Regions from separate parts of the Streptomyces sp. NPDC048659 genome, predicted to be linked through region 1. Evidence: riboswitches for the same ligand, from Rfam matches in the RefSeq annotation. Region 1 holds a riboswitch; the other holds the start of a gene.
What was found. A riboswitch is a leader RNA that binds a small molecule or an ion and turns the genes downstream of it on or off. The one in region 1 is predicted to bind glycine.
Positions count from the first base shown of each region.

Region 1 (13,758 bases):
CGAGACCGCCTTCGCCCACCCGCTGCCGCCGGGCGGCGAGGCCGACTGGGCGCTGCGCTGGTTCACCCCCACCACCGAGGTGGACATGTGCGGCCACGCCACCCTGGCCACCGCGCACGTCCTGCACACCACCGGCGCCGCCACCGGCACCGTCCGCTTCGCGGCCCGCTGCGGGATCCTCAGCGCCACCGCGGCGGCCGACGGCGGCATCACGATGGACTTCCCGACCTCCTCGCTCACCCCCGTGGACGCCCCCGAGGGCCTGGCGGAGGCGCTCGGCGCCGAGCCCCTCGCCGTGCACGACACCGCCGCGCACATCGGCGACCTGCTCGTGGAGCTCCGCGACGAGGCGGCCGTGCGCGCCCTCGCCCCGGACTTCGCCGCGCTGGCCCGGCTGTCCCGGCGGGGCATCATCGCCACCGCGATCGCCGACCGGCCCGAGGGCGCCTACCAGTTCGTCTCGCGCGGCTTCTTCCCCGCCGTCGGCATCGACGAGGACCCGGTGACCGGCAGCGCCCACACCGCCCTCGCGCCGTACTGGTCCGCCCGCTTCGGCCGCGAGGAGCTGACCGGCTTCCAGGGCGGCGCCCGCACCGGCCTGGTCGGCACCCGGCTGCGCGGCGAGCGCACCCTCCTGACCGGCCGCGCGGTCACCGTCATCGACGGCGAACTGCGCGGCTGAACGGCCCCGGACACACGCAGAGGGGCGTACGGCCCGTGCCGTACGCCCCTCTCCGTCTTCGCCTTCGTCTTCGCCGTGGTCCACCGGCCTCACGGCGTCGGCAGCCAGCCCACCTTCCCGGCGAGCAGCCCGTACCCGACGAAGGCCACGATGTCGAGCAGCGCGTGCGCGACCACCAGCGGCCCCACCCGCCCCCAGCGCCGGTACAGCCACACGAAGACCACGCCCATCACGGCGTTGCCGATGAAGCCGCCGATCCCCTGGTACAGGTGGTACGAGCCGCGCAGCAGCGCGCTCGCCGCCATCGAGGCCCGCGGCGACCAGCCGAGCTGGTCCAGCCGGCGCAGCAGATAGCCGACGACGATGACCTCCTCCAGTACGGAGTTCTGGATCGCCGACAGCACCAGCACCGGGTACTTCCACCACACGTCCGGCAGCGATTCGGGCACCACCGTGAGGTTGAAGCCGGACGCCCGCGCCCCGATGTAGAAGGCGAGCCCCGCGCTGCCGATCCCGGCCGCGACGAGCGCCCCGCGCCCCAGGTCCGGCCACGGCCGGGTCCGGTCGAAGCCGATCGCCCGCAGCCCGCGCGTGGCGGCGCCCTCGCGCAGCAGCAGGTGGGCGACGAGGACGACCGGGACCAGCGCGCTCGCGATGCCGAACAGCTGCCAGGACAGGTCGAGCCAGGGCCGCCCCGGCGCGTAGGAGCCGTTGAGCGTGGCGGCCTGGTCCTTCAGCGCGCCCGGCTTGGTGAGCGAGCCGATGAAGCTGATGAGCGCGGAGACCCCGCTCGCGCCGAGCGACAGCGCGAGGACGATCAGCGTCTCGTCGCGCAGCACCCGGCGCGGAAGCCCCTCCGGGGGCGGGAAGGCGTCCACCACTCGTTGCTCCGACACCACACCTGTCTCCCATTCCCCACAGCGACCCGGGTACGGGAACCCTACCCAGGGCGTGGCCTAGGAGGCGCGCTCCACCCCCACGGGCCAGTTGTGCACGGGCTCCCCGGTCAGCATCAGCTCCCGGTAGCGGCGGGTGGTCGCCACCAGCGCCGCCTCCCGCGCGAGCCCGGAGTCCAGCGCCTGGTGGAAGGTGTCGGCCTGCCACGAGGCCCCGTTGACCCGCCGTCGGCAGCGCTCCTCGATCACGCCGAGGTAGAAGTCCCGGTCCCGGGGCTCCACGTGCCAGGCGTCGAGCCCCGCGGCGGCCAGCGGCAGCAGCTCGTCGAGGACCAGTTTCACCGCCGGTACGGTCGTGAGCCCGCCCGAGCGCCCGGAGCGCGGCCAGCGCAGCTCGGCCTCGATGCCGTGGCGGCAGGCGGTGTCGAAGTTGTGCTCGGCGTCCTGGAACGCCATCCGCTTCCACACCGGCCGCGAGTCGTCCGCGAGCGCCCGCACCAGCCCGTAGTAGAAGACGGCGTTGGCGACGACGTCGGTGACCGTGGGGCCGGCCGGCAGCACCCGGTTCTCCACCCTCAGGTGCGGGACGCCGTCGACCCAGCCGTACACGGGCCGGTTCCAGCGGTAGACCGTGCCGTTGTGCAGCACGAGCTCCTGGAGCTTCGGCACCCCGCCCTCGTCGAGCACGCGCAGCGGGTCCTCGTCGTCGCACAGCGGCAGCAGCGCCGGGAAGTAGCGCAGGTTCTCCTCGAAGAGGTCGTACGCCGAGTCCACCCAGCGCTCCCCGAACCAGGTCCGCGGGCGCACCCCCTGCGCCTGGAGCTCCGGCGTCCGGGTGTCGGTGGCCTGGGTGAACAGCGGCGGCCGGGACTCCCGCCACAGCTCCCGGCCGAAGAGGAAGGGCGCGTTGGCGCCGACGGCTATCTGCACCCCGGCGATGGCCTGCGCCGCGTTCCACACGGCCGGGAAGCGCGGCGGGGTCACCTGGAGGTGCAGCTGCACCGAGGTGCAGGCGGCCTCCGGGACGATGGAGGCGGAGGTGCAGAGCAGCCGCTCCACCCCGTGGATGTCGAGGGTGAAGTCCTCCCCGCGCGCGACGAGGATCTGGTCGTTCAGCAGCTTGTAGCGGTCGGCGGCGGAGAGGTTCTCCAGGACCGCGTCCCCGTGGGTGAGGGTCGGCAGGATGCCGATCATGACGACCCCGGCGCCGACTTCGGCGGCCTTGCGGTCGGCATATCCGAGCCCGGTCCTGAGCTCCTCGGCGAGCCGGTCGAAAACGTGGCCGCCGAGCCGGTGCGGAGCGATGTTCACTTCCAGGTTGAACAATCCGAGTTCGGTCTGGAAATCGGGACTCGCGATACGGTCCAGCACCGGCGCGTTGAGCATCCTGGGCAGGCCGTCCGCGCCTGCGAGATTGAGTTCGATCTCCATGCCCATGAGATTGCGGGGCTTGTCGAACCGTTTCTCCGCCAGGAGCCTCGCGAGTCCCGCGAGACACTGCTGCAGCTTTCGGCGGTAGCGCTGTCGGTCGGCCGGGCCGAACCCGTCCGTCACGACCTTCTCCCCCATCGAAGGGTCCCTCCCCGAGTGGCGGCCGAGACGACGGCCGTGAGCGTCACGGTCCATGATGCCCAGCCGACTGATCCATAACGCCTGCGGTACGGACCGGTTGACGGATAATGTGAGCGGGATCTCTCGGGGCAGAGACCGAGAGCACCGGGCAATCGACATATACCAAAGTCATATTGTCCGGCGGGGAGGGATCGGGATTCGGCCGACCCCCTCCTCCGGAAAAGTGCAGGCAGGCGTTCCGCCGGACGCGGGCATTCCACCGAATCACCCTGGAAATACGACCGAATGACTCCTTGTCAGGAATATCGGCGCCGCCTAGCGGAAACACTGTGTGAACACGTGTCGTATAAACTCCGTGAACGAGGCAGAGTGTTGCGCCCGGCCATGAGCTCGACGGCCCCCTCCTCTGGCCCCGTCGCCGACAGCGCCGTCGTACCTGCCCACGCGTCACCGTGTCTCCTGAGTGAGAGGCGACCCACCATGCTCCGACCCTCCCCGGCCCCCGCGCCGGCTCTTCGCAGTGTCCTCACGGCCCTCGGCTCGCCGACCGCCGTCTGTGAGGCCCGCACCCCCGCACTGCGAGCCGCGCAGGGACCGCTGAGCCCCGAACTGCCGCTGCCCGTGCACGTGCTGGGCGTCACCGGCACCACCGGCCCGGCGGGCCCGCCGCCGCCCACCCGGCTGGCCGGCTGGCGCTTCCTGATCAGGAGCGGGGACCGCGCCATCGCCGCCGCGGACACCATGCTCACGCCCGACGGCTGGTCCTTCTCGCACTTCTTCGAGGGCCCCTACGTCTCCTCCACCGAACGGGCCCTGATCCAGGCCGAGGCGCTGCTCACCCCGTACCAGCCGAGGCTGCTCTCGGTGCCGGAGCTGTACATGCTGACCCTGTGGCTGCACGCCGACCCGGACGCCGACGGGCACACCGCCGCCCCCGGCCCGGCCGACCTGCTGGTGCCGCTCTCCCCCGCGCCCCCGGGGATCGCCGCCAACCACCCCTACCGGGTCGCCGACCTCCTGCCCGTGCTCAGCCTGCGCCTCGCGCCGCCGCCCCTGCTGGGCTCCGCGGCGCCCGCCTGATCCACACCACGCTCGGCCCGCGCCCCGGGAGCCCGACGGCCCCGGGGCGCACTGCTGTCCGAGCGCCCCTCCCGTTCGGACTAGCCCGCTCGGACCACCCCTAACCCCCCGAAGGGACGGTGCAGTTGACCTGAACCGCCCCTGAGGGTGATGCGTCTTCCCAGGAGAGGACGAGCTGCCGTGAAATACCTGCGGAACGCCGTCCATGGGGCAAGACTGGACCGGAACCGAACCGACCTACGGGGGCGGCGATGCATCCGAAGAGCCGCAGGACATCCACCACGACGCAGCGAAAGAACCCACCCATGTGCCAGCACCAGCCCGCCTGTCCCACCGCCCACTCCGCCGACCGGGAGGCGGCCCGCCTCATGGCCCACCACCCGGAACAGGGCTGGAGCCTGCTGTGCAACGGCGTCCTGCTCTTCGAGGACACCGGTGAGCTGCTGCCCGACGGCCAGATCATCGCCCCGCACCGGCCGCTGACGGCGGCCAGCGTGACGACGGCGGCCTGAGCCACCCTGAGAACACGGCGAGGGCCGGCCCGGAGAAGACTCCGGACCGGCCCTCACGTCATGCTCGGGGTCCCGCTCAGTGGTCGTACTCGTCCAGCGGCGGGCAGGAGCAGACCAGGTTGCGGTCGCCGAAGGCACCGTCGATGCGGCGCACCGGCGGCCAGTACTTGTCGGCGGCCGAGACCCCGGCCGGGAAGACGGCCTCGTCACGGCTGTACGGGTGGTTCCACTCGCCGCCCAGCGCCGCCGCGGTGTGCGGGGCGTTGCGCAGCGGGTTGTCCTCGGCGGGCCACTCGCCGGAGGCGACCTTCTCGATCTCGCCCCGGATCGCGATCATCGTGTCGCAGAAGCGGTCGAGCTCGGCCAGGTCCTCGGACTCGGTGGGCTCGATCATCAGCGTGCCGGCCACCGGGAAGGACATGGTCGGCGCGTGGAAGCCGTAGTCGATCAGGCGCTTGGCGATGTCGTCGACGCTGACCCCCGTCGCCTTCGACAGCGGGCGCAGGTCCACGATGCACTCGTGGGCCACCAGGCCGGCCGGGCCGGTGTAGAGCACCGGGAAGTGCGGCTCCAGGCGCTTGGCGATGTAGTTCGCCGCGAGTACGGCCACCTGGGTGGCGCGCTTGAGGCCCTCGCCGCCCATCAGGCGCACGTACGACCAGGAGATCGGCAGGATGCCGGCGGAGCCCCAGGGGGCGGCCGAGATCGGGCCGACACCGGTCTCCGGGCCCGCGGTGGGCTGGAGCGGGTGGTTCGGCAGGTACGGGGCGAGGTGGGCGCGGACGCCGACCGGGCCGACACCCGGGCCGCCGCCGCCGTGCGGGATGCAGAAGGTCTTGTGCAGGTTCAGGTGCGAGACGTCGCCGCCGAACTTGCCCGGCTTGGCGAGGCCGACCAGCGCGTTGAGGTTGGCGCCGTCGACGTACACCTGACCGCCGGCCTCGTGGACCTCGGCGCAGATGTCGGCGACGTGCTCCTCGAAGACGCCGTGCGTCGAGGGGTACGTGATCATCAGCACGGAGAGCTCGTCGCGGTACTGCTCGATCTTGGCGCGCAGGTCGGCGACGTCCACCTCGCCGTCGTCGGCGGTCTTGACGACGACGACCTTCATGCCGGCCATCACCGCGGAGGCGGCGTTGGTGCCGTGCGCGGAGGACGGGATGAGACAGACGGTGCGCTGCAGGTCGCCGTTGGCGCGGTGGTAGGCGCGCACGGCCAGCAGGCCGGCGAGCTCGCCCTGGGAGCCGGCGTTCGGCTGGATGGAGACCTTGTCGTAGCCGGTGACCTCGGCGAGGCGCTCCTCCAGCTCGGTGATGAGCGTGAGGTAGCCGCCAGCCTGCTCGACCGGGGCGAAGGGGTGCATCTGGCCGAACTCGGGCCAGGTCACCGACTCCATCTCGGTGGTCGCGTTCAGCTTCATGGTGCAGGAGCCGAGCGGGATCATGCCGCGGTCGAGCGCGTAGTCGCGGTCCGAGAGGCGGCGCAGGTAGCGCAGCATCGAGGTCTCGGAGCGGTGCGCGTGGAAGACCGGGTGGGTCAGGAACGCGTCCGCGCGGAGCGCGTCGGCGGGCAGCGCGTCCTCGGTGGCGGCGTCCAGGGCCTCGACGTCGCCGGTGACGCCGAAGGCGGTCCAGACGACGGCGAGCGTGCCGCGGGTGGTGGTCTCGTCGCAGGACATCGACACGTGGTCCGCGTCGACGCGGTGGAGGTTGACCCCGGCCTCGCGGGCGACGGCGACGACGGCGTCGGCGCGGCCCGGCACGCGGGCGGTCAGGGTGTCGAAGAAGGCGCCCTGGGTGAGCTCGACGCCCCCGGCGCGCAGCCCGGCGGCGAGGACGGCGGCGTACCGGTGGGTGCGGCGCGCGATCCCCTTGAGGCCCTCGGGGCCGTGGTAGACGGCGTACATGCCGGCCATGACGGCGAGGAGCACCTGGGCGGTGCAGATGTTGCTGGTGGCCTTCTCGCGGCGGATGTGCTGCTCGCGGGTCTGCAGGGCCAGGCGGTAGGCCCGGTTGCCGTCGGCGTCGACGGAGACGCCGACGAGGCGGCCGGGGAGCGAGCGGGCGTGCTTGTCCTGGACGGCCATGTAGCCGGCGTGCGGGCCGCCGAAGCCCATCGGGACGCCGAAGCGCTGGGTGGTGCCGACGGCGATGTCGGCGCCGAGCGAGCCGGGCGAGGCCAGCAGGGTCAGCGCGAGCAGGTCGGCGGCGACGGTGACGATCGCGCCGAGCTCGTGGGCCTGGTCGATGACCGGCTTGATGTCGCGGACGGCACCGGAGGCGCCCGGGTACTGGAGCAGCACGCCGAAGACGCCGCGCTCGGCAATCTCGGCGGGGACACCGGCCGACAGGTCGGCGACGACGACCTCGACCCCGGTGGGCTCGGCGCGGGTCTCGATGACGGCGATGGTCTGCGGCAGGGCGTCGGCGTCGACGAGGAAGACGCCGTTCTTCACCTTGCCGACGCGGCGGGACAGCGCCATGGCCTCGGCGGCGGCGGTGCCCTCGTCGAGCAGCGAGGCGCCGGAGGTGGGCAGGCCGGTGAGGTCGGCGACCATGGTCTGGAAGTTCAGCAGGGCCTCCAGGCGGCCCTGCGAGATCTCCGGCTGGTACGGCGTGTAGGCCGTGTACCAGGCCGGGTTCTCCATGACGTTGCGCAGGATGACCGGCGGGGTGAAGGTGCCGTAGTAGCCGAGGCCGATCATCGGGGCCAGGACCTGGTTGCGGTCGGCGAGTTCGCGCAGCTCGGCGAGGACCTCGGCCTCGGTGCGGGCGGCGGGCAGGCCGAGCGCCTCGGCGTTCTTGATGACGTCCGGCACGGCCGCGGCCGTCAGCTCGTCGAGGGAGCCGTACCCGACCTGGGCGAGCATCTTCGCCCGCGCCTCGGTGTCGGGCCCGATGTGCCGCTGCTCGAAGGGAATGCCCTGCTCGAGCTCGGAGAGCGGAATGCGGTTGGCGGTCATGCTGCGGGGGCCTCCTGGTCGTCACGACCTGCGAGGGGCACCACGGCGCGGGTGCCCGGACGGCCTCCCCCTCTGTCATCTCAACCTGAGAGCTTCACCGGCCATGCCCGAGGGCAGGACCGGCTTTCACCGTCGGTGAGAGCGGATGCCGTCGACGCCCGCCCTGCTTTCCAGAGTGACCTCGTCCACGCGGTACAGGGGCCTGAGAGATTCCGGGGAGGATTTGCTCCTTCGGCGCCCCCGAAAGGTTTCTTCGGTGGACTCTCCCGCGCAGGGTCGACAGCCACAGCCAGCCTACCAGCGCGGTTGAGCCTGTAGTCGCTCAAGTGGCCGACATCCCAGTTGTGCACTTTCGTAGGGGTGTAGAGCAGTTGCGACCAGTTGGAGGGACCGTGCAGACCGATATCGATCCGCGCAGCCTGATCGGCCGCAAGGCGTTCGACCGGAACGGACACAAGATCGGGACCGTGGACGAGGTGTACCTGGACGACGCGACGGGCGTCCCCGAATGGGCCGCCGTGCGCACCGGCCTGTTCAGCCGCGACGCGTTCGTCCCCCTGGAGCCGAGCGAGCTGGTGAGCGGCGGCCTCCACATCCCCTATGAGCGGGCCCTGATCAAGGACGCCCCCGACTTCGGCGTGGGCCGCCACCTCTCCCCCGAACAGGAACTCCAGCTCTACCGGCACTACAGCCTCGCCCTGCCTCCCCCGCCCCAGGACACCCCGTCCCGTGACTTCGGCCGCCTGGCGGGCCAGGAGGACACCCAGAACCCCTAGATCCCCTCCCCCTCCCCTCCCCCTCCCCTCCCCCTCCCTTCCCCTCCGTCCAAGGGCCCCGCCCGCGCCACGCGGTCCGGGCGGGCCCGCCCTACCGCACCAGCGGCAGCGGCTCCGAGGGCTCCAGCGCCGGATCGTCCACCGAGAACGTCCGCACCCGCCCCGGCACCGCCGCCCACGGCTCCTCGAAGCGCACGGTGACCCGCCCGAGCCCGCTGCCCTGCACCCACCCGGCCCCGTACTCCGCGTGCCGCACGTCCCGCCCCGGCGCCCACTCCCGCTCGGCGCCGTCGGCCGCCCCGGCGGTCACCGGCGCGGCCTCGGCCGGCCCCGCGCCCGCCGCGCCCTCGGGAGCCTCCCCCGCGGCGGCCCCTGCCTCCTCCGCGCGCGCCTCCGCCGCCGCCCGGGCGTCCGCCTCGGCCTGCGCGAACAGGTCCTCCTGCGTGTAGTCGGCCAGCCCGCTGACCCCGACCCCGAGCAGCCGCACCCCGCCCGTGGTGTCCACCAGGTCGAGCAGCCGCGCCGCCGCCTCCCGCACCACCACCGGGTCGTCCGTCGGCCCCCGCAGCGTCTCGGACCGGGTCAGCGTCGAGAAGTCGTAGCGCCGCACCTTGAGCACGATCGTCCGCCCCGAGTGCCCCGAGGCCCGCAGCCGCGCCACGCACCGCTCGGCCAGCCGCTCCACCTCCAGCCGGATCCGCAGCCGGTCGTGCAGGTCCACGGCGAAGGTGTCCTCCACGGAGACCGACTTGGCGTCGCGCTCGGCCACCACGGGCCGGTCGTCGTGCCCGAGGGCCATCAGATACAGCGAGCCGCCGTGCGCCCGCCCCAGCAGCCGTACGAGCTCGTCCTCGCCCGCCTCGACCACCTCGGCGACCGTCGTGATCCCGGCCCGCCGCAGATGCTCCCCGGTGGCCGGCCCGACACCCGGGATGATCCGCACCGACCGCGGCCCCAGCAGCTCCCGCTCGGTCCCCGGCTCGATCAGCACGAGCCCGTCCGGCTTGGCCTCCTCCGAGGCGATCTTGGCCAGCATCTTCGACCCGGCGAGCCCGACCGAGCCGGTCAGCCCCGTCGTCGCCAGGATGTCCCGCCGCAGCCGCTCCCCCGCCGCCCGCGCGCCCGCGCTGTCGTCGGCGACCCCGCCGGCCTCCAGGTCCACGAACGCCTCGTCCAGGCTGAGCGGCTCGACCAGCGGCGACAGCCGCCCGAGCAGCTCCATGACCTGCCCGCTGATCGCCCGGTAGAAGGCGAAGCGCGGCACCAGATACGCCGCGTTCGGCGCGAGCCGCCGCGCCTGCGCCATGGGCATCGCCGAGTGCACCCCGAAGCGCCGCGCCTCGTACGAGGCCGTCGCCACCACCCCGCGCGGCCCCAGGCCCCCCACGACCACCGGCTTCCCGCGCAGGCTCGGCTTCGACGCCTGCTCCGCCGCGGCGAAGAAGGCGTCCATGTCGAGATGCAGGATGGTGGGCGCGGCTCTCACGCCTCCGATGCTGCCCTACGGCACTGACAACGGGGCGGCGGCGAGGCCGCCGGGCCGGTCAGACCGCGCGGTCCCGCCGGCGGCGCGCCAGCTCGTCCGTGGGGTTGTGCCCGATCAGCGTCTCGCCCGTGTCGATCCGCTCGCCGTGCAGCTGCGACAGCGCCGACTCGACGTCCCGCCAGACCACGCCGACGGCGATGCCGAAGACGCCCTGGCCGCCCTGGAGCAGGTCCACGACCTCGTCCGGCGAGGAGCACTCGTACACCGTGGCGCCGTCGCTCATGAGCGTCATCCGCTCCAGGTCGCTGAAGCCCCGCCGCCGCAGGTGCTGCACGGCCGCCCGGATGTTCTGGAGCGCCACCCCGGTGTCCAGGAAGCGCTTGACGATCTTGAGGACGACGACGTCCCGGAAGCTGTACAGCCGCTGCGTCCCGGACCCGTAGGCGGGCCGCACGCTCGGCTCGACCAGCCCCGTACGGGCCCAGTAGTCCAGTTGCCGGTAGGTGATCCCGGCCGCCGCACAGGCCGTGGGGCCGCGGTAGCCGATCTCCTCAGGGGCGGCGCTCACGTCCCCGCCGAGGTCGCCCACACTGCCGTGAAGCGGATACGGGCCCTTCTCCCCGGGGGCACGCCCCAGGAAGCCCCCTGCCGTACCGTCGCCGCTGCTCATCACGCCGACCCTCCGTCCTTGACCTGCCCACTCGAAGGTAGGCAGTCACTCGGGGTGCGTCAACGATCGCCACACTCGGCACGCCGAGTGATAATCACCCTGAGAGTGGTTTCACGTGCCCCTCTCCGGGGTAAGGCTATCCGAATGTGCCGAAAACGGCCCGCGGCCACGGCCGCGCGGGCCTACTGGCTGCCGGTCTCGAAGTCCTCGGGCGAGATCTGGTCGAGGAACTCGCGGAACTTCTCCACCTCGTCCTCCTGCTCGTCCGGAATCGCGATCCCCGCGTCGTCCAGCACCCCGTCGCTGCCGTAGATCGGCGTCCCGGTGCGCAGCGCCAGGGCTATCGCGTCGGACGGCCGGGCGCTCACCTCCACCCCGCTGGCGAACACCAGCTCGGCGTAGAAGACCCCGTCACGCAGATCCGTGATGCGGACCTCGGACAGCTCCTGCCCCACGGCCTCCAGCACGTCCTTGAAGAGGTCGTGCGTCAGCGGCCTGGCGGGGGCCATGCCCTGCTGGGCGAAGGCGATCGCGGTCGCCTCACCCGGTCCGATCCAGATGGGGAGGTACCGATCGCCTCCCACTTCACGCAGGAGCACGATCGGCTGGTTGGAGGGCATTTCCACCCGGACACCCACAACGTCGAGCTCGTTCACACAGCAACCCTAGGACGTGCCCGACCGGTTTGGGTAGTCGGGCCGTCCGCCGATCACTGCGGCCGCAGCCCCAGCGCGGTCTGGACCAGTGCCGCGTGCAGCCGTACGGAGAGTCCGGCGAGCTCCTTCGCGGTCGCCTCGGCATGGGCCCTGGTCTGCGGATTGCGGTGCCGCCGCAGCGGTGCGACCATCTGTTCGATCAGCCCGGCCTCGCGCTCGGCCGCCGCCTTGACGGCCCGCAGATGCCGCGGCTCCAGACCGAATCTCCCCAGATCCGCCACCAGTTTGGCGACCGTCACCGTCTCGGCGTCGTAGCCGCCGCCGTCGTCGACCGGGGCGATCAGCCCGTACGACTCCCACTCGACCAGCTCGACCTCGGTGACCTCCGCCGCCGCGAGCAGCTCCGCGCGCCCGAGCCGGGCCGCGGTGGGCCGCTCGCCGTCCGCGTCCCAGGCCCCGTCCAGCAGATCCCGCTGCGCGCTCGGGGAGGGCAGCTTGACCTGCTCCCCCCGCTCCAGGGCGTCCAGGTGCTCGCGGATGACCTTCAGCGGGAGGTAGTGGTCCCGCTGCATCCGCAGGATCTGGGCGAGCCGCTCCACGTCCCGCGGACTGAACTTCCGGTACCCGGAGGCCGTCCGCTGGGGCTCGACCAGCCCCTCGGCCTCCAGGAACCGGATCTTGGAGATCGTCACTTCGGGAAACTCGTCGCGCAGGTGGTTCAGCACCGTGCCGATGCTGACCAGCTCGCCCGCGGCGGCGGCGCCGTGTCCGGCGCCGCCCGTCGGTGTTCGCAGCATGGACCTTCCCTGAAGGTTCTCCGGAGCGTCACACGCCCCGCTGGCTCGCGAAGAACACGAGCCGGTACTTGCCGATCTGCACCTCGTCCCCGTTGGACAGAACGACCGAGTTCGCGTCGATCTGCTCGCGGTTGACATAGGTGCCGTTGAGGCTGCCGACGTCCGCCACCGTGAAGGTGCCGTCCGGCTGCCGGCGGAACTCCACGTGGCGACGCGACACGGTCACGTCGTCCAGGAAGATGTCGCTCTGCGGGTGCCGCCCGGCCGTCGTCAGCTCGCCGTCCAGGAGGAAGCGGCTGCCCGAGTTGGGGCCGCGACGCACGATCAGCAGCGCCGCGCCGCCCGGCAGGGCCTCGACCGCCGCCAGCGCCTCGGCCGACAGCGACGGGAGCGCGGTCTGCCCGGTGACCTCCGCGTCGTAGGCTTCCAGCCCCGAGATGGAGATCGTCGAGGTGGTCTCGGAGGCACGCTCCGGCACCACCCCGCCCCGCAGCGGCGCACCGCAGTGGGAGCAGAAACGGCTGTCCGCCGTGTTGCGGTGACCGCACCTCGTACACACCGGCATGGCCGCGCCCTCCTGCCGCGGCTGACCCGCGGAGGTCTGTGTCGCGTACGGGTCGGGCACAAACCCTCCACCCGTACCTGAGGTTGATGGTTCTCCGAAACCTATGCGCGCGGCACCGGCGGGGTCAACAGAAGACGCGCCCTGTACGCCCGGAATGTCACCGCCCCGGCCGCCGACCTCATCGCGGAAGAGCGGGCGCTCGCCGCCCTGTTCCTCGCTCTGGGCGTGGCGCGGCGCGCGATGCCTGGCGCTGCCGCCGTCCTCGCTTGCGCTCTTGCCGAACAACTTCGCAAACCACTTCACGGGCGATTCCCCTTGACCGAAACAGACCCGCCCGTGGGGCAGGACGAACCCTGACTCAACACACCTGCCGACCCGGACATCTTCACAACGTCCGTGACCACTCGACAGTTTCCACCACGCACCACCCATGTGGTGCGGCGACCCCCCGCAACTTCCTGCGCTTGTCGCGTGACCCTCATCGCCCCCGCCTCACTGCGAGGACGACTGAGCGTAGTCAGGCCGCTTCGCAGGCCGCAAGGCGTCGACGACGATCTTCCCGGAACGCTGCACCGTGGCCGTGGCCTGCTCCTTCTCCAATGTCTGGACGACACCGCCGGGGATGTTGAGCGCGGGCTCCAGATCCTCCGGCTTGCCGATGACCTTGAAGACGTACGGAGCGGCCACCTTCGTTCCATCGATCCGCATGTCATTGCCGCTTCCCGAGAAGTAGCTGTCCGCCACGACCCGCACACCGTCCACCTGGATCGCCTCCGCGCCGGCCGCCCGCAGCTCCTGGATCGCGTCGAGCAGCATGTCCGACTCGATCGCGCCGCTCGCGTCCGTGATCGTCAGCGTGATGCCCGGCCCCTCGGCGGCGACCGTACCGGCCAGGATGCCCAGCTGGTGCTGCTTCTCCTGCGTCTGCTTACGGGCCTCCTCCGCCTGGTCCGAGCTGGACTCCAGCTCCGAGCGCTGCCGGTCGAGACGCGTCTTCTCGTCCTCCAGCCGCTGGGTGCGGTCGTCGAGCTCGTCGAGGATGCGCACCAGGTCCTCCTGGCGGGCCCCCCGCAGCGCGCTGTTGTCGCTGGTGGACCGCACCTG
Region 1 is NZ_JBEZHM010000067.1:5,068-18,825, reverse strand. It holds gene AB0C99_RS33940 (PhzF family phenazine biosynthesis protein) at 1-682, shown strand, start outside; gene AB0C99_RS33935 (type II CAAX endopeptidase family protein) at 772-1,563, opposite strand; gene AB0C99_RS33930 (glutamate--cysteine ligase) at 1,639-3,147, opposite strand; gene AB0C99_RS33925 (hypothetical protein) at 3,631-4,230, shown strand; gene AB0C99_RS33920 (DUF5999 family protein) at 4,536-4,742, shown strand; gene gcvP (aminomethyl-transferring glycine dehydrogenase) at 4,819-7,704, opposite strand; glycine riboswitch at 7,885-7,983, opposite strand; gene AB0C99_RS33910 (PRC-barrel domain-containing protein) at 8,097-8,480, shown strand; gene AB0C99_RS33905 (DNA polymerase IV) at 8,572-9,966, opposite strand; gene AB0C99_RS33900 (MerR family transcriptional regulator) at 10,025-10,636, opposite strand; gene AB0C99_RS33895 (bifunctional nuclease family protein) at 10,819-11,292, opposite strand; gene AB0C99_RS33890 (MerR family transcriptional regulator) at 11,346-12,089, opposite strand; gene AB0C99_RS33885 (FHA domain-containing protein) at 12,118-13,086, opposite strand; gene AB0C99_RS33880 (DUF881 domain-containing protein) at 13,147-13,758, opposite strand, start outside.

Region 2 (9,930 bases), on a different contig from region 1:
CCCCGGCCGCCGCGCACGGCCCTCACCTGCCCTTCGGACCTAGCGGCGGGTGCGCCGTTGGAGCGAGTTGGTTTCAGACTCGGCTGGAGGCGACTTACTTGACGACGCCGAGCGACGCGTAGTCGTAGCGGCCGTTGTAGGCGTCGGCCGTGTAGACGTTGGTCAGGCGGGAGCCGCGCCAGATGATGTTCTTCTCGTGGGTGAAGGGCAGGTAGACCGCGGCCTCGGAGACCTTGGTGTTGATCTGCTTGTAGATCTCGCCGGCCTTGGCCGGGTCGGTCTCCTTCAGCGCCTGGTCGAACAGGCCGTTGACGGCCGGGTCGTTCAGCTCGGAGAAGTTGTTGTTGCCGGACTGCAGGATGAACCGGCCGTCCACGAGCGGCTGCAGGAAGCCCTGGCCGGTCGGGAAGTCGGCGCCCCAGCCCATGATGATGATGCCGTAGCCCTTCTCCTTGACCACCTTCGGCGAGCCGATGATGCCGGAGGTCTGGGCGCCGTCGAACTGGTCGATCTGGGCGTCGATGCCGACGGCCTTCAGCGACTGCTGGAGGGACTCGGCGGTCGCGATCTCGATCTTCTTGTTGTTGCGGACCGCGATCGTGGTCTTGAAGCCGTTCGGCTGGCCGCACTTCGCGAGGGCCGCCTTGGCCTTCGCGAGGTCCGGGGCGCCGCCGAGCTTGCCGTACGGGTCGTACTTCGGGTCCGCGCCCTTGATCGCCGGGGGCAGCATGTTGGAGGCGATGTCGCCACCGGCCTGCGGGCCGCCACGCGCGGTCTGGAGGGACTTGGAGTCGGCCGCGTAGATGATCGCCTTGCGGCACTCGATGTTGGGGATGACCGTCTGCGGGAAGACCGCGTAGCGGATGAAGCCGGTCTGCGGGTTGTCCGCGTTGCCCTTGTTCTGCTGGAGCACCTTGGAGCGGGCGGCGGCGCCGACACCGGTCGCGTTGATGTCGAGGTCGTACTCGCCCTCGATCAGGCGGTTGTCCATGTCGTCGGCGTTCGTGGTGAACGTGACGCTGATGGTGTCCGGGAGGGCCTTGCGGATGCCGTCGCTCTTGGCGTCCCAGTTCTCGTTGCGGACGAGCTTCATGGACTTGTTCGGCGTGTACGACTGCCACTTGTACGGGCCGGAGGAGAAGACGTTCAGGCCGTACTTGGCCTTGGTGTCCTTGTCCTGGCGGACCGGGGAGGCGGCGGGCATCGCCAGCATCTGCAGGAAGTCGCCGTTGGCGACGGGCAGCTTGAAGACGATGGTCTTGTCGTCCGGGGTCTCGATCGCCTTCAGGCCGAGCTTGTCCGCGGAGGTGTCCTTGTACGGACCGGCGTAGGTCTTCTTCGGGTCGAGGACCTGCTGGAGGTAGATCGGGCCGCCGGAGATGACGTCCTGGGCCCAGATGCGCTCGATGCCGTACTTGACGTCCTTCGAGGTGATCGGCTTGCCGTCCTCCCACTTCACGCCGTCCTTCAGCGTGAACGTGTAGGTGAGGCCGTCGGCCGAGACCTTGCCCGCGTCGGTGGCGAGGTCGGGGACCAGCTCGGTGGAGGCGGCGCCCGGCTCGGACTTGAAGGAGACGAGCTGGCGCGTGTAGTAGCGCTGGAAGTCCCAGACGAAGCCGTAGTAACCGCGCTGCGGGTCCCAGGAGTCGGCCTCCTGCGAGCCGATGAACTTGAGCTCGCCGCCCTTCTTGTCCGAGGGGTTGGCGACCTGGTTCACCGCGGCGTTGAAGCCGGCCCCGGTCGCCTTGCCGCCGCCCTTGCCGCTGTCGCCGCCCTTGCCGCCGCCACACGCGGTGGTCGCGACCATCGTGGCCGCGGCGAGCAGCGCGCCCGCGGCGATTCTGCGCCTCTGGGAGCTGTTCAGAGTCATGGTCGAGCAACCTCCGAAGTAAAGGCGGCCGTTGTCACGGTGGTCCGCCGTTGGGGGATGTGCCTCTGTCGACAGCGGCAGGGGCGGGTCTTGCGGTGAACGGCGTACGTCAGCGGGAGCTCTTCGGGTCGAGCGCGTCGCGCACGCCGTCGCCGAAGAGGTTGAACGCCAGCACGGTGATGAAGATCGCGAGGCCGGGGATCACCATGAAGAGCGGGTCGGCCTCGTAGGTGGTGATGGCCGTCGACAGCATCTGCCCCCAGGAAGCGGTGGGGGGCTTGACACCCGCGCCGAGGAAGCTGAGCGCGGCTTCGGTGAGGATGTTGGTGGGGATCATCAGGGTCGCGTAGACCATGATCGGGGCGATCAGGTTGGGCAGCAGCTCGCGGCGCAGGATGTACAGCCGGCCGGCGCCGAGGCTCTGCGCGGCCTCCACGTACTCGCGGTTGCGGAGGCTGAGGGTCTGGCCGCGGACGATGCGCCCGACGTAGGGCCAGCCGAAGAAGCCGATCACGACGACCAGCGCGGCGATGCGGACACCCGAACCGTCGAGCCCGAGGAACTGGTTGGGCAGCACGGAGACCAGGGCGATGGTGAAGAGCAGTTGCGGGAAGGCCAGCATGACGTCCATGACCCGGCTGAGCGCGGCGTCGATCCAGCCGCCGAAGTAGCCCGCGACGACGCCGAGCACGGTGCCGAGGACGACCGCGAAGAGCGCGGCGGCGAAGGCGACGAGCAGCGAGATCCGGGCGCCGTAGACGATGCGGCTGAAGACGTCGCGGCCGTTGACCGGCTCGACGCCGAAGAGGAAGTCCGAGCTCACGCCGCCCCAGGAGCCGATCGGGGTGCCGAAGAGCGGGTCGATCTGGTCCTCGTGGAACTCGTCGGGCGGGTGCCCGAGGAGGCCGACGATGAGGGGCGCGAAGAGCGCGACGAGGATCAGGAAGATCACCACGAAGGCGCCCGCGAGGGCGAGTTTGTCGCGCTTCAGCCTGGTCCAGGCGATCTTCCAGGGGGAACGGCCCTCGATCGCCTTGGCCGGCGCGTCGGGCACGGCGTCGACGGCCGCGGCCTGCCCGGCCGCATTCGTCTCGTGCAGTGGTGCCGTCATCGTGGTGAGGACCCCTCTCGGCCGCCGGGTCGCCGGCCCTTGCCCGCCGCGGGTAGCGGCTCGGTGGAACAACTGCTGGGCACCGGCTCGGGGGGAGCCGAACGCCTGGTGTTCCGGGGAGTCTTCAATGTGTCCGCGATCACCCGCCAGACCCCAAGGGGAATGTTTTCCTAAACGTGATGCGGTGCGCTGTCTTCCGTTATCCGGACGTCGTGATCGCGTGAGCGGACCAACTCGGCCGCTATTCGACCAGACCGGACATCCCGCTCAACTCATGCCGTGCAGGAGTGAATTGGGGGAACCGAAGCGACGGAAGGGACGTAAGGGTACGGAGCCGGACGGCGGTGTCGGACGGAGACGTCAGTACGGGCGGGGCGCGGCCGGCGGGTAGCCGTAGCCGGGGGCGGGCGGGGCCGCCGGGGCGGCGTGCGCGTCGCGGTCGTAGAACGGCCGGGCGTTCGCGTGCAGCCACATCGCGACCGGGTCGTACGCGTCGGACATCGCGACCGTGGAGACCGGCAGGCCCTCGGGGACGGCGGTGACGGTCTGGAGCATCATCGTCCGCACCGCCTCGACGGAGCCGGGCGAGGAGTCGTAGAGGTCCAGGCCGATCGCGAGGTACGGGGAGCCGAGCGCGGGCTGCACCCAGGCGCGGCGCAGCGAGCGCACCGCCGGGGTGCGGTGGGCGTTCTGCGTGAGCAGGGCGTAGAACTGCGGGATCTCCAGCGCGGGTTCGGTCAGCCGCAGGGGTCCGGCGGGCATCCGGTCGAGGCCGGTGGCGATGCGGCGCAGATCGGCCCAGGGGATGCCGACGCCGCCGCCGGGAGCGTGCGGATTCAGCCAGATTCCCCAGCGGTCGGGGTAGAGGGCGCGGGCGATCTCGATCCCGGCGACCAGCTCGTGGGCGCGGTTCCAGCCGGAGGCGGCGAGCTCCTGGGCGGAGGTGACGCAGGGCGCGTAGCCGAAGCCGTCGACCTCCATGTTCCCGTACTGGGCGTCGGGCGAGCCGGGCGAGCCCTGCCAGAGCAGCATCCGGACGTCGGCGGCGGCGAGGGCGTGCAGCAGCCGCTCGTATGTGTCATGGCGCCCGGGTGCCACCTGGCGCAGCATGTGCTCGACAGTGTCGGCCGCGGCGGTGCCTGACGCGCTCACCTTTGGGTCCCGCCCCTCGTCGTCCGCATCGCGGTGTGGATCGGCTTGAATCAGTTCAGCTTGAATCAGTTCAGCTTAGACAAGGGGACGCTCACACGGCGGCGCGCTGGTAGAAGGGGCGCACCTTCGCCAGCATCCAGTCGCCGACCGGGTCCTGTGCCACGTCGAGCAGGATGAGGTTGACCGGCCAGGCCGTCTCGATCCGGCCGAGGGCGCGGCCGAGGGCGTCGAGCGGTCCGTGGCGGTCGGCTTCGGGGGCGGTGAGCTGGACCCCGATGAAGAGGGCGGGCTCGGTGCCCTCGACGCTGGCCAGGACGCGGCGGGCGGTCGCCACGGTTCCCAGCGCCTCGAACTCGGCGGAGGCGGCGGAGAGGAAGTCGACGGGGTCGTCCTGCCAGTCGGGCTCGAAGAGGCGGACGCGTCCGCCGCTGGCGGGCCCGTCGAGCGCGGTGCGGCCGGTCCGGCAGAGCTCGGCGACGGCGGGCGGGGGCAGCGGGATGCCGACGGTGCCGCCCGGGTTCACGGCGATGCCGAGCTGCGGGGGCAGGCCGCGGGCGAAGTCGCGGGCCGGGGCCACGGTGAAGGACATGTGGGAGCCGACGCAGGCCAGGAACTGCTGCTCGGAGCTGAAGACGGGCACGTAGGCGTAGCCGTCTATCTCCAGGGTGGGCAGGTCGAGGTCGCTGCTGTCGGGGCCCCCGCCGTTGGGCAGCGGCACCCAGACGGGGCTGCGCCCGAGCACCTCGACCAGCCGGCCGCCGGCGGCGGGGCTGCCGAGCGAGGCGGCCAGCACTTCCTCGAGCTCATTGCCGGGCCACGTCACGTCCACGGTTCTCTTCATTCCCCTCTCGCGCCCGGCGCGTCCGGCACCTGGTGCGGTTCAGCACCTTAACGGCGTGTCGGGGCCGCCGTGACCGAAAAGGGCGCGGAAGGGGCGCGGAGTGGTTCAGGACACGTCCCGGAATCCGATCTTCCGCAGGGTGTCGGCCGCGTCCCGGTCGAGCAGGGTGACCGAGGAGCAGCCCGGCGGCAGCAGGCCCGCCTCGGCGGTGCGGACCAGCCGGGAGACGGCCCGCCGGTGCCGGGCGAAGGCGTAGCCGGAGACGCCCCGGCCGCGGGCGAGCTGGCCCTCGCGGGCGGTCTCGGGCCCGACGTCGAGCAGGATCAGGTGCAGGGCGGTGCCGCGGCGGCGGGCCTCGCGGGCGAGCCAGCCGCGCACCCAGGACTGGGTGCCGCAGTCGTGGACGACGACGCCGGCGCCGGAGCGCAGGGCGCGGCGGAGCCCGGCGTAGTGGGCGAGGCGGGCGAGCGGGCGGTAGACCGCGTACGGCAGGAAGCGGGGCAGCCGGGCCTCCCAGCGCTCGCGGGTGTGCTGCGAGTCGATGGCGCGGCCCTCGGCGGTGCGGGCCATGAGGGTCGACTTGCCGCTGCCGGGCAGCCCGGAGACGACGACGACGTCGCCGGTGGCGTAGGAGAGGGCGCGGGGGCCCCGGCCGCCGCGCTCGCGCAGGTCGCGCAGGAGCCGGCCGCGGCGGCGGGTGCGGGCGCGGGCCCGTCCTCCGGCGCGCGGCACGGGTATGCCCGCTCCGGTCGCGTAGGCGCCGGCGTGCCCGACAGTCCGCACCGGTGTCCTCGGCGGCATCTGCATCGCGTCTCTCCCCCTGGTAGGCCCTGCGGAGACCCTTGCCCATGAAGTGTAAAGAAAGGGTAATGAGACGCAAGCGATATGCCGGGCCGAACCGCCGTGCAATGATGTGCGCGCAAGCGCTCGCACGAGCGTCCACAACCTCATAACGGCCGCTCGAATCCGCGCGGGAGAGTTCCGGTCACGCACCGCAGTCACAGGGGTGCGTCCGGGCGCCGAAGGAGCAAGTTCCTCCCTTGAATCTCTCAGGCCCCGTACCGCGTGGATGAGGCAGATCTGAAAAGCGGACCGCGCACGTCGCGCGGTCCCACCCAAGGTGCAAGCCGGGGATGCCCCCGGTGAACCTCTCAGGTTCCATGACAGATGGGGAGGACCGTCCTCCGTCATGCATGTCGTGCCCCGCACGCCCTGGGACCCGGGAGCCACCCGATGAGCACTGCCCCCCGCCTCACCGCCCTCGACGCACTGCACCGTTCGCTGGGCGCGACCATGACCGACTTCGCGGGCTGGGACATGCCGCTGCGCTACGGCAGCGAGCGCGACGAGCACAACGCCGTCCGCAACCAGGCCGGTCTCTTCGACCTCTCGCACATGGGCGAGATCACCGTCACGGGCCCGCAGGCCGTGGAGCTCCTGGACTACGCCCTGGTCGGCAACATCTCGACCGTGGGCAACGGGCGCGCCCGCTACACGATGATCTGCCAGGAGGACGGCGGCATCCTGGACGACCTGATCGTCTACCGCCTGGGCGAGACCGAGTACATGGTCGTCGCCAACGCCTCCAACGCCCAGATCGTGCTGGACGCGCTGGTCGAGCGCTCCGAGGGCTTCGACGCCGAGGTCCGCGACGACCGCGACGCGTACGCGCTGCTCGCCGTCCAGGGCCCGGAGTCCCCCGGCATCCTGAAGGCGATCACCGACGCCGACCTGGACGGCCTGAAGTACTACGCCGGGCTGCCCGGCACCGTCGCGGGCGTCCCCGCGCTGATCGCCCGCACCGGCTACACCGGCGAGGACGGCTTCGAGCTGTTCCTGAAGCCCGAGCACGCCGAGGGCGTGTGGCGGGCGCTGACCGAGGCGGGCAAGGACGTCGGCCTGATCCCCTGCGGCCTGTCCTGCCGCGACACGCTCCGCCTGGAGGCGGGGATGCCGCTGTACGGCCACGAGCTGACCACCGCGCTGACCCCGTTCGACGCGGGCCTGGGCCGGGTCGTCAAGTTCGAGAAGACCACCAACGAGGGTCGCTTCGTCGGCCGCGAGGCGCTGGAGAAGGCCGCCGAGCGCGCCGAGACCGCGCCGCCGCGCAAGCTGGTCGGCCTGATCGCCGAGGGCCGCCGGGTGCCGCGCGCCGGCTTCTCCGTCGTCGCGAACGGCCAGGTCGTCGGCGAGGTCACCTCCGGCGCCCCGTCCCCGACCCTCGGCAAGCCGATCGCCATCGCGTACGTGGACGCGGAGCTCGCCGCGCCCGGCACCGAGGGCGTCGGCGTGGACATCCGCGGCGCGCACGAGCCGTACGAGGTCGTGGCGCTGCCGTTCTACAAGCGCCAGAAGTGACACGCCGGAACCCGAGTGGCGCGCCCAGGCTCGCTTGGGCCTGAGAAGTGACGTTTCCCTCACCCGTTCGTCTCACTTCGTGTCTCACCCCGCAAGACCCACGTTCATCAGTACTCCCCCGATCCAGGAGAATCAGGTCATGAGCAACCCCCAGCAGCTGCGCTACAGCAAGGAGCACGAGTGGCTGTCGGCCGTCGAGGACGGCGTCGCCACCATCGGCATCACCGAGCACGCCGCCAACGCGCTCGGTGACATCGTCTACGTGCAGCTCCCCGAGGTCGGCGACACCGTGACCGCGGGCGAGACCTGCGGCGAGCTGGAGTCCACCAAGTCCGTCAGCGACCTGTACGCCCCGGTGACCGGTGAGGTCGTCGCGGCCAACCAGGACGTCGTCGACGACCCGTCGCTCGTGAACTCCGCTCCGTTCGAGGGTGGCTGGCTGTTCAAGGTGCGCCTCGCGGGCGAGCCGGACGACCTGCTCACCGCCGACGAGTACACCGCCTTCACCGCCGGCTAAACCGAGACCCCCAGGGATCGATTCATGTCGCTTCTGAACACCCCTCTCCACGAGCTGGACCCCGACGTCGCCGCCGCCGTCGACGCCGAGCTCCGCCGCCAGCAGTCCACCCTCGAAATGATCGCCTCGGAGAACTTCGCTCCGGTCGCGGTCATGGAGGCCCAGGGCTCGGTCCTCACCAACAAGTACGCCGAGGGCTACCCCGGCCGCCGCTACTACGGCGGCTGCGAGCACGTCGACGTGGCCGAGCAGATCGCCATCGACCGGATCAAGGACCTGTTCGGCGCCGAGTACGCCAACGTGCAGCCCCACTCCGGCGCCTCCGCCAACCAGGCCGCCCTCTTCGCGATCGCCCAGCCGGGCGACACGATCCTCGGCCTGGACCTGGCGCACGGCGGTCACCTGACCCACGGCATGCGCCTGAACTTCTCCGGCAAGCAGTTCAACGTGGTCGCGTACCACGTGGACGAGGCCGGTCTGGTCGACATGGCCGAGGTCGAGCGCCTCGCCAAGGAGCACCGCCCCAAGGTGATCATCGCGGGCTGGTCCGCCTACCCGCGCCAGCTGGACTTCGCCGAGTTCCGCCGGATCGCCGACGAGGTCGAGGCGTACCTGTGGGTCGACATGGCCCACTTCGCCGGCCTGGTCGCGGCGGGTCTGCACCCGAACCCGGTCGAGCACGCGGACGTGGTCACCTCGACCACGCACAAGACGCTCGGCGGCCCGCGCGGCGGCATCATCCTGGCGAAGAAGGAGTTCGCCAAGAAGCTGAACTCCTCGGTCTTCCCCGGCTTCCAGGGCGGCCCGCTGGAGCACGTGATCGCGGCCAAGGCCGTCTCCTTCAAGGTCGCGGCCTCGGAGGAGTTCAAGGAGCGCCAGCAGCGCACCCTGGACGGCGCCCGGATCATCGCCGAGCGCCTGGTCCAGGACGACGTCACCGCCCACGGCGTCTCCGTGCTGTCCGGCGGCACCGACGTGCACCTGCTCCTCGTCGACCTGCGCGACTCGGAGCTCGACGGCCAGCAGGCCGAGGACCGGCTCCACGAGGTCGGCATCACGGTCAACCGGAACGCCGTTCCGAACGACCCGCGCCCGCCGATGGTCACCTCCGGTCTGCGCATCGGCACGCCGGCCCTCGCGACCCGCGGCTTCCAGGCCGAGGACTTCGCCGAGGTCGCCGACATCATCGCCGAGACGCTGAAGCCCGGCTTCGACGCCGAGGCGCTGAAGGCCCGGGTGACGGCGCTCGCCGACAAGCACCCGCTGTACCCCGGCCTGAAGTAATTTCGTACCCTTTTGTTACCGGACCCGTCCGGGTCCGTTCGTACGAAACCTCCGGGGCACCGCGCACACTGGACAGTGAGCGCGGTGCCCCGGCCCGTGCACCACGCTCTTCGTTTCTGCGCCACCCCGGCAGACAACGGCGTCTAGCCCTCACAAGGAGTCCCCCGTGGCCATCTCGGTCTTCGACCTGTTCTCGATCGGCATCGGCCCGTCCAGCTCCCACACGGTGGGCCCCATGCGCGCGGCCCGGATGTTCGCCCGCCGGCTGAAGAACGAGGGCCTGCTCGCCCACACGGCGGCGATACGAGCGGAGCTGTACGGCTCGCTCGGCGCCACCGGCCACGGCCACGGCACCCCGAAGGCCGTCCTGCTGGGCCTGGAGGGCAGCTCCCCGCGCACCGTCGATGTCGAGAAGGCCGACGACGAGTTCGAGCGGATCAAGGCGAGCGGCCGGATCAACCTGCTCGGGATGCACGAGATCCCGTTCTCCTTCGACGACGACCTGATCCTGCACCGCCGCAAGGCGCTGCCGTACCACGCCAACGGCATGACGGTCTTCGCGTACGACGCCGAGGGCGCGCTCGTCCTGGAGAAGACGTACTACTCGGTCGGCGGCGGCTTCGTCGTGGACGAGGACGCTGTGGCCGGGGAGAACCCGATCGTCCCCGAGGACACCGTCCTGAAGTACCCCTTCCGCACCGGCGACGAGCTGCTCCGGCTCGCCAAGGACACCGGCCTGTCGATCTCCTCGCTGATGCTGGAGAACGAGAAGGCGTGGCGCACCGAGGACGAGATCC
Region 2 is NZ_JBEZHM010000111.1:84-10,013, forward strand. It holds gene AB0C99_RS38760 (ABC transporter substrate-binding protein) at 95-1,870, opposite strand; gene AB0C99_RS38765 (ABC transporter permease) at 1,980-2,981, opposite strand; gene AB0C99_RS38770 (enhanced serine sensitivity protein SseB C-terminal domain-containing protein) at 3,342-4,133, opposite strand; gene AB0C99_RS38775 (enhanced serine sensitivity protein SseB) at 4,225-4,962, opposite strand; gene AB0C99_RS38780 (AAA family ATPase) at 5,080-5,781, opposite strand; glycine riboswitch at 5,936-6,048, shown strand; gene gcvT (glycine cleavage system aminomethyltransferase GcvT) at 6,208-7,332, shown strand; gene gcvH (glycine cleavage system protein GcvH) at 7,472-7,849, shown strand; gene glyA (serine hydroxymethyltransferase) at 7,874-9,133, shown strand; gene AB0C99_RS38800 (L-serine ammonia-lyase) at 9,300-9,930, shown strand, end outside.
Region 2: another riboswitch for glycine. It lies ahead of gcvT (glycine cleavage system aminomethyltransferase GcvT); the one in region 1 lies ahead of gcvP (aminomethyl-transferring glycine dehydrogenase).